DNA from 3 places in the Ruegeria sp. H3 genome. Region 2 is predicted to be linked to each of the others. Evidence: riboswitches for the same ligand, from Rfam matches in the RefSeq annotation. Region 2 holds a riboswitch; each other region holds the start of a gene.

Region 1 (4,210 bases), on a different contig from region 2:
TCCGGTCAGAAGGGCGTCAAGCCAGCGGCTTCGATAGAGTGCATAGCCCAGGATCAGGGCTAGTCCGATCAGGACCAGTGGAAATGTCTCCCACCGCGCAAGGCCCAGTCCGCCCAGCATCCAGAAGATCACGGAATGGGCGGCGCGGTTGTCTCCGGAAAAGATCAGATAGTTAGTGATGGCGGAGAACAGGAAAGACACGGCAAGCCCTGCCAGGATCAGTTTTTCCGGTGCGCTTGTGCGCAACCCCTGTACCAAGGCCAACACAATGCCCGATGCGATCAAGCCACCGCAAAACGCAGCCAGCGGCAGGGTCCAGATGCCCAGCACATCGCCGGTGACCGTGATGACCAGAACAGCGCCCGCAGCCGCGCCCGACGAGAGACCGAATAGAAATGGGTCTGCCAAGTCGTTGCGCGTGGTGGTCTGCAGAACCACCCCCACAACACCAAGCCCCGCACCGATGACAGCGGCGAACAGCGCACGCGGCAGGCGCAGATCAAACACGATCCGATGCAGCGGCGACATCTCGCCTTCTGACAGACCTGTGCCCAGGCCGATGGCGGCAATGACATCTGCCACCGGGATCGGGGTTGTACCGTAGACTGTCGACAGCAGCAAAAGGGCGGTCAGAACGACCGCCCCCAGCACAACTATCCGGCCCGTATGGACCATATCAGTTGGTCGCCGTCGGGTGCATCGCATCCGCCATCTTCTGGATCGCGTCAATGTTTGCCGGTCCCGGTGTCAGCTCTTCGTAGCGCAGACCGATCCAGCGTTCATTTTTCACAGCGTCTGTTTGGGACATCACCGGGTGCTCTTGCAGGAACTTGAACGTGTCCTCTGCCCCGTTGCCGGTCTGATAGTCAAGCAGCACCAGAAATTCCGGGTTCGATGCAGCAACCGCTTCCCACGAGGTGCGGCCCCAGCTGGTATCCATGTCATGGGTGACGTTTTCGCCGCCAGCCGCTGCGATCATCGCATCGGGGATGGCGAATTTGCCAGCGGTAAAGGGTGCATCTGCCGGGCCGTCCAGCAGGAAGACACGGGGTTTGGCCAGATCGGTGGTTTTGGCTTCAATGGCAGAAAGCTGTTCTTTCCAGCCTGCAACCAGTTCCTCGGCCTTTTCTTCGACATGCATGACCTGACCCAGGCGCAGCACATCGTTGAACAACAGGTCCATGCTGGCCTCAGGGCGGTCCTTGTCCATATGCACGCAGCTTTCGGTCAGGATCATTGTCTTGATGCCGAACGGGGCCAGAGTGTCCGGGGTCACGTCACCACCGGGCTTCATGCCGTAATACCAGCCTGCGAAGAACAGGTCAGGTTCTGCCGCAACCAGGTTTTCGACGGTTGGGTATTTCGGCGCCAGTTCCGGGATTTCACCGCGCAGCTTATCGAAATCAGGGCTTGTCTTGTACCAACCGGTGATACCGGTCAGGCCAACGATGTGTTCTTGCAGGCCCAGCGCAAAGGCCATGTCGGTCATGTTCATGTCATGCACCACCAGCCGTTCCGGCTTCGCGTCGAACACCAGCGGTTCTCCGCAATTGTCCACGGTCACCTCATGCGCTGCTGCGCCGCTGGCCAAACCGGTGATCATCAAAGCTGACCAAAGCTTCTGTTTCATCGTTCTCTCCTGTTAAGATGAAAGCGTTCGTTTTCGGATATCCAGCGCCGGGATCACGCGCCCTTCGTGCTGGAAGCACAGGTAGTCAACACCAAACGTGTCGCGCACTTGATCCGGCGTCAGTATTTGGTCGACTGGCCCAAAGCCCGTCATGCGTGTGGATTTCATCAGCGCGACATGGCTGGCGAATTCCGGGATCATGACAAGGTCGTGTACGATCATCACCACTGTTACGCCCAGTTCGGCCACCAGCGACAGCATGTGCCCCTTGGCATCGGGGTCCAGATGATTGGTGGGCTCGTCCAGAAACAACAGCGAGGGGTTCTGCGCCAATGCACGCGCGATATGGGCGCGTTGGCGTTCGCCGCCCGAGAGCCGCTGCATCGGCTTGTCCGCCAGATGGGTCAGCTCGGTTGTGCGCAGAACGCGTGCAAGATCCATCTTGTGGTCTTCTGCCGAGCGGTCGCTTTGAATGGGAATCTGGCCCAGCGCAACGTAGTCGCGCAGCTTTAGGCGGCCATCGGGCAGTTCCTGCTGACCAACAACCGCAATGGTCCGGGCGCGTTCCTGCGCAGACAGGCTGCGTAGGCTTTGACCGTTGATCCGAACGTCTCCCAGCGCCAGACGCTCGACCCCGCAGAGCAGGTTCAGCAGCGTTGTTTTCCCGGCGCCGTTGGGGCCCGCGATGGCAAGGATCGCCCCCTCGTCCAAAGAGAAGGAGACATCTTGCAACAGCACATCGCCATTCAGGGCGTAGTATTCCAAATTGTCGGCGACCAGAAAGCTCATGCCTTGTCCCTTTGGGGCAGCCGGGGCAGGCGGGCCAGTGTTTTGAAGAGCAGGGCAGGGGGCCGGTCTGTAGCGCTGGTCCAGCCGCTTTCGCTGTTGTGGAACTGATGGGCGAATGCGGCGATTGCATCCAGATCAGTGGTGCTTTGGATATCGCCAAACAGGTACTGCGCTTTGCCTTCGGCTTGAAGCCCTACGGTCATCGGGCGTTCACATCCCGCCATGCACGGGATCAGACGCGTTGCAAACCCATCGGGCAGGGCTGCGTCCAGGATGCTCTGAGCTGTGCTGGCCTCGATCTCACCCTGACAGGTCGAGCAGATCAGCACAAAATGATCAGCCGCGCGATGCATGGCCATCCTCAACGCGCAGAATGCCCGTGTCGAAAGTGCCAGTCCCGATAGGACGCGAATATGCCATCAATCCTCCTTGCGGGACGCCCCGTCCCGGGTTGGTTTCACAGGTGATGGCAGGTCTCCTGACTTGCGGGTCATCGCTTGGCCAACCTTCCCGGCCTTCTCGGGCCAGTGGTGATTTGGCGTCACTCACCGCTTACAGTTGCGGGGGCAGTTACGGACTTGGCCTGTTCCGATATTCCGGGGGCCGCACCGTATTCCCATTTTCATCCCGCACCCAAAGCTGCGGGAACCATCACAGGTCAGCTATTCTGGACAAGACACGCTTGTCAAGCAATCGCTGAGAGGCTCGGGTCAATCTCGGGGTAGATCAGTAATCCGCAACCAGCAGGAACTCGGCCTCGGTATCTTCGTCGATCGTGGCAAAGCGGGGAATGGGTTGTTCGAACACGTTATCGGTGCGGTCGTCGTTTACGGTTGAGACCTCGCCGATCAGGCAATCCCCACGCTCGGCCCAGAAGGCGTGCCAGATTCCGGGCATAAGGGTTACACTTTCGCCGGGTTTCAGGCGCAGCAATTCGCCCGGAGTGATGGTGATATCGCATCCGTCGCTGGGCACCACAACCGGTGTGTCGCGGTCTACGCTGCCATCGGGGTTCGAGGCATAGATCTCCATCACCAGATCGCCGCCGCCCCGGTTGATGATATCCTCGGCTTTGACGATATGACGATGCATCGGCGACAGCTGCTTGTCGCGCGAGATCAGCAGTTTTTCTGCATAAAGCATCCCACGACCCTGGCTCAGATCGTTCTCATCCCCATTGCGCAGGGTGAACAGGAACAGGCCAAGCTCATCAAATTTGCCTTGCCCGTAGTCGGTGATGTCCCATCCCAGTCCCCGGGCGCGGATCGTGTCGGCCTTGGCGCTGCGCATCTGATCCGGAGACCAGTCGGCAAAGGGGGGCAGGATGAAACCGAAAGACTGGATAAAGGCCTGTGCATCGGTCTTGATGTGGTTGATGTCGGAACGTTTCATGTGACTTCCCTTTTTGGGACTAGAGCTCGTGCGCCCAGGGCGGGTTGGCCCCGGCACGCGATACGGTGACTGCTGCAACATCTGCACCCAACGCTAAAGCTGCACGCAGGCTTTCTTTTGTCAGATCGCGCAGCCCGGCTTTGGTCAGATGTCCGGAACGGTGAAGTTCCGCCAGCACGCCAGCGTTGAACGTATCGCCCGCCCCCACCGTATCGACAACCTGAACCGCTTTAACCGGTATCGTGGTTTCCGAGCCATCGCGTAGATAACCCGAAGCCCCCTGGCTCCCACGTGTAACAATCACAACCGCGGGACCGGCTTGCAGCAACAAAGGCACTTTCTCGGCATGGGTTTCGGGCCCCGGAATGATCCAGTCCAGATCTTCATCCGAGACTTTGA
Region 2 (4,210 bases):
CTGTCATACATGGTGGCGACATCGCGAAGATCGATTGCCCTTCAGACCCGTTTAAGCTTCTGCCAGATGATGTTCTCATTGCAGCTTCGGATGGGCTTCAGTTTCTAGAAGACAAGGACATTCAAGAGGTTGTTACGCGCAATCATGAAGTGAGTTGCGACGCTATTGCGGATAAGTTGATCAGAGCCTTGATTGGCCTTGATGATCCAGATCAGGACAACATAGCTTTCTCTGTTGCAAAGGTTTGTTCTTAGGCGTTGATAGCTGGCGTCGAACTGATGTCGCGGGGCGTCTGTATTTATTACAAACTGGCTTGTCACAACTGAATTCTGCGATTCTTGTAGTGCTGATTGGCCCGCTTTTGTGCTCAACGAGTATCAAATCACCTCTACCAACTCCGCATGTTTGAACAAAGCAGGCCGTGATTTGACTAGATCGAATACATCCTACGCCCATCGCATTTCAGCAACGGCGTCATCGGTGAGCGGAACCCGGACGCCAGGTTGAACAACAGCCGGATCATAGGGTGTGCGATCAAACACCTCACGCACCATATCTGCAAAGAAAGACAGTGGTTTGCTGGGATAAGCGGGATCAAAACTCGATTGATCCCAGCGTTCACAGAACTCGGCACAGTCATCGAAATAGATGCTGTCACGATGAGCTTGGCGTTTTTCGGGGTTCGCGCCTACGTGCTCTCCGAAGTAAACAAGCTGAAAATCCCCATGGGTATGCACGCACCACGTGACCTGTTCGCGTAGGAAGGGTTTGAGGATTGAGGCCGCATATTCATCGTGATTATGCGGCGCATAGATGTCACCGATATCATGCAGCAAGGCGCCAACGATCCAATCTATGTCTGCCCCGTCAAACCAGGCGCGGGTTGCTGACTGCACCGAATGGCCAAGACGTGTGACTTGATAGCCGGACAGGCTTTTGTCGAGCCTCTCCATCGCCTCGAGCAAACGATCTGACGTTCCTTTGCAGTACTCACGCTCCAGAGTATCGAGGAAGGTGTAGTCCTCTTTGTCCCCGTCCTTCATCTGCGTGAATTTCACCTGATCCATAGCATGTCCTTTGGCGTTTACGTGTGGGTCAGCGGGCGCAAGCAAGCATGCAATTCTGGACTATCCACGCAAACACCGGACTCGGCAAATGAAACCTGTTGTGCCGGTAAAATTTGTAGTCGCCGGAGGTGGGTATTCGATTGCGTTTAAGAGCCTAAAGATGTGCGATGATCCCGCAGCCTGTTCTATGTCACAGCGGCATGCGAAAAGATCGGCGGGCTTGTGCACCCCCGCGCCTTTCACGTTTTGGCGTGGCAAGTGGCAAAGGTCTGAACGGCTGTTCCAGCGAAGTCAAAAGCAAGTCGCAGAACGCTGCAACGGCAGGTGAGTGATCTTTAAATGGTGCAGCTGTTTCGTAAGCATGCCTCGCAGCTACTTCATAGCAGGCATTGCCAGGAACACCCGCGATCCATTGCATATAGCCAAGCTGTCCCATCTGACGTGCTTCATCCGCAGGCATGGGGCCTGTATCGAGTTGAATAATCGTCCGTTCCAATAACATCGCGCCCTCCGCGCAAGGGGAGGAGTGTGGCTGGTCACGGTGATGTGCCGGGGACGCTTGGTCCTTCGGTCGTCTCTGCCGTTCCCAAGGCACCCCGCCCGGGTTCAAGTTGACTGCGGCGCATGGCATCACACACCGTAGATGGCAGGTCTCCTGACTTGCGGGTCAACGCTTTCCCGTTCCTTCCCGAACCCTAGGGCTCAGTGGTTTCCAACGGGGTCGCTCGCCGCTTACAGTTGCGGGGGCAGTCACGGAATTGGGTATGAACCCGCACCGTGTTCCCTTTTCAGCCGACTCGAACCGAGCCGGACACCATCGCTTTCACTGTCTCATACGCGATTCACTATGTCCACTGGGTTTGGCGCAATCTGACAACGCCGAAAATGTCCGCCAAAGCTGAAATGGCAGTGAGTTCAATCCATGCAAAAGGCTTTACAGGGCGTGGCATTCGGGTGCCTTAATGTTCGCAAATGTTGAAGATCTGAACAGAAAGAACCCTCATATGTCGAACCATGGCTACGAGTCCGGCCGATTGAACCTGCCTTTCGTTGGTATCTGTACCTTTGGCAAGTATCCCTATGTCGAGGATTGGGACGCGATTGACGCCGACGTTGCGGTTCTTGGCGCCCCGTTTGATTTTGGCTGTCAATGGCGGTCCGGGGCGCGGATGGGGCCACGCGCGATCCGTGAGGCGTCGACGCTGTTCTCATTCGGCCATGCTGGCGCTTATGACCACGAAGATGATGTCACCTATCTGGATCCGGCCAAAGTAACCATTGTTGATATCGGCGATGCAGACATCGTGCATACCGACACAATGAAAAGCCATGCAAATATCGAGTTTGGGGTGCGCAAAATACTGGAGGCGGGGGCGCTACCGGTCGTCTTGGGCGGCGATCATTCGATCAATATCCCCTGCATCAATGCCTTTGATGATCAAGAACCAATTCATGTGGTGCAAATCGACGCGCACCTGGATTTTGTCGATGAACGGCATGGGGTGCGCTATGGCCACGGAAACCCAATGCGCCGTGCCGCCGAAAAACCCTATGTCACCGGCCTCAGTCAGATCGGCATTCGCAATGTGTCGTCCACCGCTAAGGATGGCTATGCGGATGCCCGCGCCATGGGATCAGACATCCAATCTGTCCGGCAATTCCGCAAAATGGGGGTCGATGGGATGCTGGCCCGCATTCCAGAAGGCGCGCGGTATTATGTGACTATAGACATTGATGCCTTCGACCCATCCATCGCCCCAGGTACAGGTACACCAAGCCATGGCGGGTTCATTTACTACGAAGTGCTAGAGCTCATGGCAGGTCTGGCCAAGCGGGGCGACATTGTCGGACTCGATCTTGTTGAAGTCGCACCGGATTATGACGCCACCAGCTCCACCCAAATCCTTGCGGCCCAGTTGCTAATGAATATCATTGGGCGCGTGCTGCATGAGAAAGAGCAGCGTTAGATCTGCCAATCGTCATCTAGTAGTGCCGAGCGTTTGAGCGTGCCACCGCCATCGGCGTTGGTTTTATGCTATACTGGGCGCATTGAAGCACTCCTTAAGGGGGATTTTTAGATGACAACGATTGCCAAACTGAACTTTCTAAGAAAACAGGCCGGGTTGCCGCTGATCCGTTTCGACCTGATCAGATTGCGTGAAGAAGATATCCAGGACCTGCGTGACGCCTATGCTGCGATGTACGAAATCTCGGGCATCGCGATGGGTGATCGGCGCGGGTATTTCGCTCTGGCGCGTGGGCACGGTTATGATCAAGACCTTTGCCATGACGATGACCGCACGTTTCTGACCTGGCACCGGTCCTATGTCTATTCGTTCGAAAAAGCGCTCAACAGCGCGCTGCAATGGAAGCGCGGGGATGACGAACTTGAACTTACGCTTCCCTATTGGGATTGGACGCAGTTTGCCACGGCGACGCATGCCTCGAACGGGCTGCCGAAAGTGGTGGATGATGCGACCTACACAAACGGTGCCGGGGATGATGTTCCCAATCCGCTTGCCCGCGCGCACAGCCTCTATCGCAGCATTGCCCTGGGTTTGACCGGCGACGAGGTCTTTACACGCAGATACACGACGCGCCTGCGCAGCAATATCCCGTTGCTGGAGGATGAGGTTGAGCGTTACCTGACCAATCCAAACTTTGAAGCCTTCCAGGCCGACTTCAACTTTGCGGCTCATGGCGGTATCCACGTTTTAACGGGTGGCACGGATGCATCGTCGCCATTGCCCCGCTCGATTGGAGATATGGGCAGCACAGTGTCCGCGTCTTACGATCCCGTTTTCTGGCTGCACCATGCGATGTGCGACAAGGTTTGGGCGGATTGGCAGGCGCTGTGGCCCGCGGCCAATGTTCCACAGCATGTTCTGGACACAGTTGTATATGATGGTCGGGTGGGCCGCGATCTGATCGATGCGGAAACCTCACTTCGATACATCTATTCCGAGGATTCCGTTGAAGCCGCGATTGGTGCTTTGGGCACCGCAGACAGCGCGCCAGTGGCCACTTTGTCAGCGGCGGCCAGCAATGTGACCGAGGTTCGGCTGGGCACGGTGAAAGCCGGGTTTGTCAGGGCGGAACTTGAATTCCATCGCATGCGCCCGCCGACCGAAAGCTTTGAGCTG
Region 3 (4,210 bases), on a different contig from region 2:
TTGACAATGGCGATAATCGGCTTGCCGAAATCATCGTCCTGCATACCGGTGGCACGCCACAGGCCGCGGGCACCGGCCATGTTGCGGCCATGGGTAGAGGTTCTGGATCGGTACATTGGCATGATGCTGTTTCCCTTTTGCCCCGGTTGCGATATGCGGGGAATGTGCGTTATAGCGCACGTACCATATGTGCGCTATAACGCACAAGAGGATTCGAAAGACAACGGCATGGCTCCGGACGACATAACACTGAAACTAAGGGATGTGCGGGCCGCTTCGGGGCTGAGCCTGTCGAAAGTTGCCGAAATCACCGGTGTCAGCAAAGCGATGCTAGGTCAGATCGAACGCGGCGAATCAAGCCCGACGATCGCCACGCTCTGGAAGATTGCCAAAGGATTTCAGCTGCCGCTCAGCGCGTTGATCGACACCGTGAATGGTGATCCGTCGGTTTTTCAAACCGTTACCTTTCCCGGCAGTATCGAGGTCAAGATCGTTTTCCCCTTTGATCCGGCCTTGGGGGCAGAGACATTTCACGTCAACCTCGACCCGAACCAAAGCCATGAGTCCCCTGCCCATGCCGCTGGTGTGACCGAGGAGGTCTTTGTGCTCAGCGGCACGCTGGACATTCTGAAAGGTGAGGCTTGGGTGTCTTTGCAAACGGGGCAGGGACTTCGATTTGCAGCGGATGTCCCGCACGGATATCGCGCAGGTGCTGAAGGGGCGGCGTTTTTGAACATGCATCACTATGCGCAACAGCCGGATGTTCAGGAAAACGGCAAGGTTCATTGATGAGTGAGTTTTTCAACAGTCTGACCATCGTGGACGCCATCGGTTCCTTCGGGGCTCTGATCGTGGTTGCCGCCTATTTCGCGACGCAGATGCGGTATATGAATTCCGAAGATCTGGCGTTTCCCGTGGTGAACCTGCTGGGGTCTGTTTTGATTGTCTATTCGCTGCTTCAGAACTTCAATCTGGCGTCAATGTTGATTGAAGGCTTCTGGATCATCATTAGCGTGATCGGGATTATTCAGCATTTCAGGTTGCGCCGCGAAGGGTAACGCGGCGCAATAGAGTTATGCAGTGTTGTGAAGGCGCGGTGTGAACAGCCCAATCCGGCCCAGATCCCGCATGGATTTTGTTGCGGCCAACACGGCCAAATCAGCCAGTGGTTCTATCAGGATAACCAGGAGGTACGCAGCGCCAAAGCTGACAACGGCGGCGAGGTTTTCTGCACCAAATCCTTGGCCATAAAAGGCCCAGAACGCCACCCAGACGACGACACCGCCCTGATAGGCCGTCGACAGCGCAAGTGCCTGAGAATACTTCAGATCAATATAGGCCGTATTTGGCGCAATGATGCGGTTGGCCAAGGCCTGCAAGGCAAACAATGGTACCAGCAGCGTTGTCATGTTCATCCCGAACTGAGGCAGGTCGAAAGGCGCCAGGAAAAACCCCTGAATAAACAAGCCCGCGATCAGGCCGATGGCGGCAGGGGCCGCACCGAATAACAAAAACAGGGTCGATCCTAGAATAAAATGAACCTCTGACACCCCGACCGGGAAGTGCGGCAACACCTCAAAGAAGGTGAAAACCAGCCCAATGGTCAGGGCTGAGCGAATGGCAAGGCTGGCAAGGCCGCTGCTTTTCAGGCTGTCCCATGCCAGTTTAGCGGCATAGAGCCCTGCGCCAGTTGCGGTGGCGTAGCTCAAGACAAGTTTGGCGCCATTTACGACGCCCGGTTCGATATGCATAGTTTGGTCTCCTTCCCGTCACACCCGACGGCAGAAAGGTTTAAAAATTGGGCTTTCGCCCGGTTTGCACATGGCAGGTCTCCTGACTTGCGGATTGGCTTCGATCCCGGCCTTCCCAACCGATTGCTTCGGTCAGTGGCCATGATGGGGCGAAACTCCGCTTACAGTTGCGGGGGCAGTTCCGGAATTGACAGCTACTGTCGCACCGGATTCCCTTTTCGTTCCTCAGGGGGAATTCCCCTTTGGAAACCATGTCCGGCAGGTGTCTGGCACGGGGTGCCGCCTGTCAAGCAGGCAAACGTGTATGTTTGGAAAAAATTGTCAGCGCGCCGGGGGGTGCAGGCCTTGGCATGGCTTGCACGTTTGTCCGCTCGGATATAGGGAAACTCAGACTCGCTTAGGGGAGGCTTTGATGCAAGACGATCCCAAAACCCTCGTTTCCACCGACTGGCTTGCCGCCCATCTGAAGGACCCGGATCTGCGGATCCTGGATGGATCGTGGTACCTGCCTGCGCAGAACCGCGATGCCAAGGCGGAATATGATGCGGGCCACATCCCCGGCGCGCGCTTCTTCGATATTGATGACATTTCGGACCAACGTTCGGACTTGCCACATATGGCGCCGCCGGTCGAGAAGTTCATGTCACGCCTGCGGGCGATGGGCGTCGGCGATGGTCATCAGGTGGTCGTCTATGACGGGGCCGGGCTGATGTCGGCCGCGCGGGTCTGGTGGCTGTTCCGCCTGATGGGCCAAGAGAACATCGCCGTTCTGGACGGGGGTTTGCCGAAATGGCAGGCCGAAGGGCGAGAGGTTGAAGATCTGCCCCCGGTGATCCGGGATCGGCATATGACCGTTCGGGTGCAGAACCATCTGGTACGCGACGTGACACAAGTGTCTGCGGCCGCCAAACTGGCTGATCATGAGATTATCGATGCCCGTGCTGCCGCCCGTTTCGCCGGAACCGAGGTTGAACCGCGCGAAGGGCTGCGATCTGGCCACATACCAGGGTCGCGCAACGTGCCCTTTGGCAGCCTGTTGAATAGTGATGGTACAATGAAGTCGCCCGATGCGTGCCGCGCCGTGTTTGAGGCCGCAGGCGTGGATCTGACCAAACCGGCGATCACCTCGTGCGGTTCGGGCGTGACCGCTGCAATCCTAAGCCTTGCGCTTGAACGCATGGGCAAAAAAGACCACGCGCTTTATGACGGCTCCTGGGCTGAATGGGGTGCTTTCCCAACCCTGCCCGTCGCAACCGGAGAGACCTGATGTTCGAGAACCTCAAACCGCAGCCCGCCGACAAAATCTTGGCGCTGATGCAGATGTACCGCGAAGACCCGCGCGATCAGAAGATCGACCTGGGTGTTGGTGTCTACAAGAATGCCGAAGGTGTTACCCCGGTTATGCGAGCGGTCAAAGCCGCCGAAAAGCGCATTCTGGAGGAGCAGGAGAGCAAAGCCTATACGGGACTGGCAGGTGATCCGGCCTATGCCGATGCGATGATCGGCCTGATCCTCGGCGACGCAGTACCGCGTGCCAATATTGCCGCCGTTGCGACACCGGGCGGGACGGGTGCCTGTCGTCAGGCGTTCGAGATGATCCGCATGGCCAATCCTGCGGCGCGCGTGTTTGTATCGAACCCGACATGGCCAAACCACCTGTCGATCCTGAGCTACTTGGGTATCGAGGCGGTTCCGTATCGCTATTTCGACGGCGAAACCCGCGGCGTCGATTTCGACGGTATGATCGAGGACCTGAAAACTGCCAAGGCGGGCGACGTGGTTCTGCTGCATGGTTGCTGCCACAACCCAACCGGCGCAAACTTGAACCCCGTGCAGTGGCAAGAGGTGGTGAACCTGATCAACGAGCTTGGGCTGGTTGCCATGATCGACATCGCCTATCAGGGTTTCGGCGACGGTCTTGAGGAAGACGCGCAGGCAACCCGTCTGGTGGCATCGTCGGTCAAGCGCTGCCTGATCGCGGCGTCCTGTTCGAAGAATTTCGGCGTTTACCGTGAACGCACCGGGTTGCTGATGGCGATCAGTGACGATGTGGCGCAGACCGCGCTGAACCAGAGCACGCTGGCCTTCCTGAACCGCCAGAACTACTCGTTTCCGCCGGACCATGGCGCACGGGTCGTGACCACCATCCTGAACGACGACGCCTTGCGCGCAGATTGGGCCGCTGAGCTGGAGGAGGTGCGCCTGTCCATGCTGGGCCTGCGTCAGCAACTGGCGGACGAGTTGCAGCGTCTGACCGGATCAGACCGGTTCGGCTTTGTCGCCCAGCACCGCGGCATGTTCTCGCGCCTCGGCGCGGCCCCTGAACTGGTCGAGCAACTGCGTAACGATCACGGGATCTACATGGTCGGCGACAGCAGGTTGAATATTGCCGGGCTGAACGCGACGACCGTACCGATTCTGGCGCAGGCGATTGTCGACGTCGGCGTCTGAACCCTGTC

The links. A riboswitch is a leader RNA that binds a small molecule or an ion and turns the genes downstream of it on or off. The one in region 2 is predicted to bind cobalamin.
Region 1: linked by a shared signal. The riboswitch ahead of ACR0JE_RS13375 (DUF1636 family protein) and the one ahead of ACR0JE_RS17985 (hypothetical protein) in region 2 are both predicted to bind cobalamin.
Region 3: linked by a shared signal. The riboswitch ahead of ACR0JE_RS13590 (energy-coupling factor ABC transporter permease) and the one ahead of ACR0JE_RS17985 (hypothetical protein) in region 2 are both predicted to bind cobalamin.

Annotation. Positions count from the first base shown of each region.
Region 1 is NZ_JBQFOD010000010.1:139,124-143,333, forward strand. Features, by position in the region: gene ACR0JE_RS13360 (FecCD family ABC transporter permease) at 1-675, opposite strand, end outside; gene ACR0JE_RS13365 (ABC transporter substrate-binding protein) at 677-1,630, opposite strand; gene ACR0JE_RS13370 (ABC transporter ATP-binding protein) at 1,643-2,419, opposite strand; gene ACR0JE_RS13375 (DUF1636 family protein) at 2,416-2,772, opposite strand; cobalamin riboswitch at 2,871-3,087, opposite strand; gene ACR0JE_RS13380 (D-lyxose/D-mannose family sugar isomerase) at 3,146-3,811, opposite strand; gene ACR0JE_RS13385 (carbohydrate kinase family protein) at 3,831-4,210, opposite strand, start outside.
Region 2 is NZ_JBQFOD010000020.1:8,623-12,832, forward strand. Features, by position in the region: gene ACR0JE_RS17975 (PP2C family protein-serine/threonine phosphatase) at 1-254, shown strand, start outside; gene ACR0JE_RS17980 (HD domain-containing protein) at 447-1,067, opposite strand; gene ACR0JE_RS17985 (hypothetical protein) at 1,258-1,569, opposite strand; cobalamin riboswitch at 1,696-1,901, opposite strand; gene speB (agmatinase) at 2,072-3,034, shown strand; gene ACR0JE_RS17995 (tyrosinase family protein) at 3,146-4,210, shown strand, end outside.
Region 3 is NZ_JBQFOD010000011.1:10,685-14,894, forward strand. Features, by position in the region: gene ilvD (dihydroxy-acid dehydratase) at 1-122, opposite strand, end outside; gene ACR0JE_RS13580 (helix-turn-helix domain-containing protein) at 229-789, shown strand; gene ACR0JE_RS13585 (CBU_0592 family membrane protein) at 789-1,058, shown strand; gene ACR0JE_RS13590 (energy-coupling factor ABC transporter permease) at 1,074-1,751, opposite strand; cobalamin riboswitch at 1,807-2,020, opposite strand; gene sseA (3-mercaptopyruvate sulfurtransferase) at 2,164-3,018, shown strand; gene ACR0JE_RS13600 (amino acid aminotransferase) at 3,018-4,202, shown strand.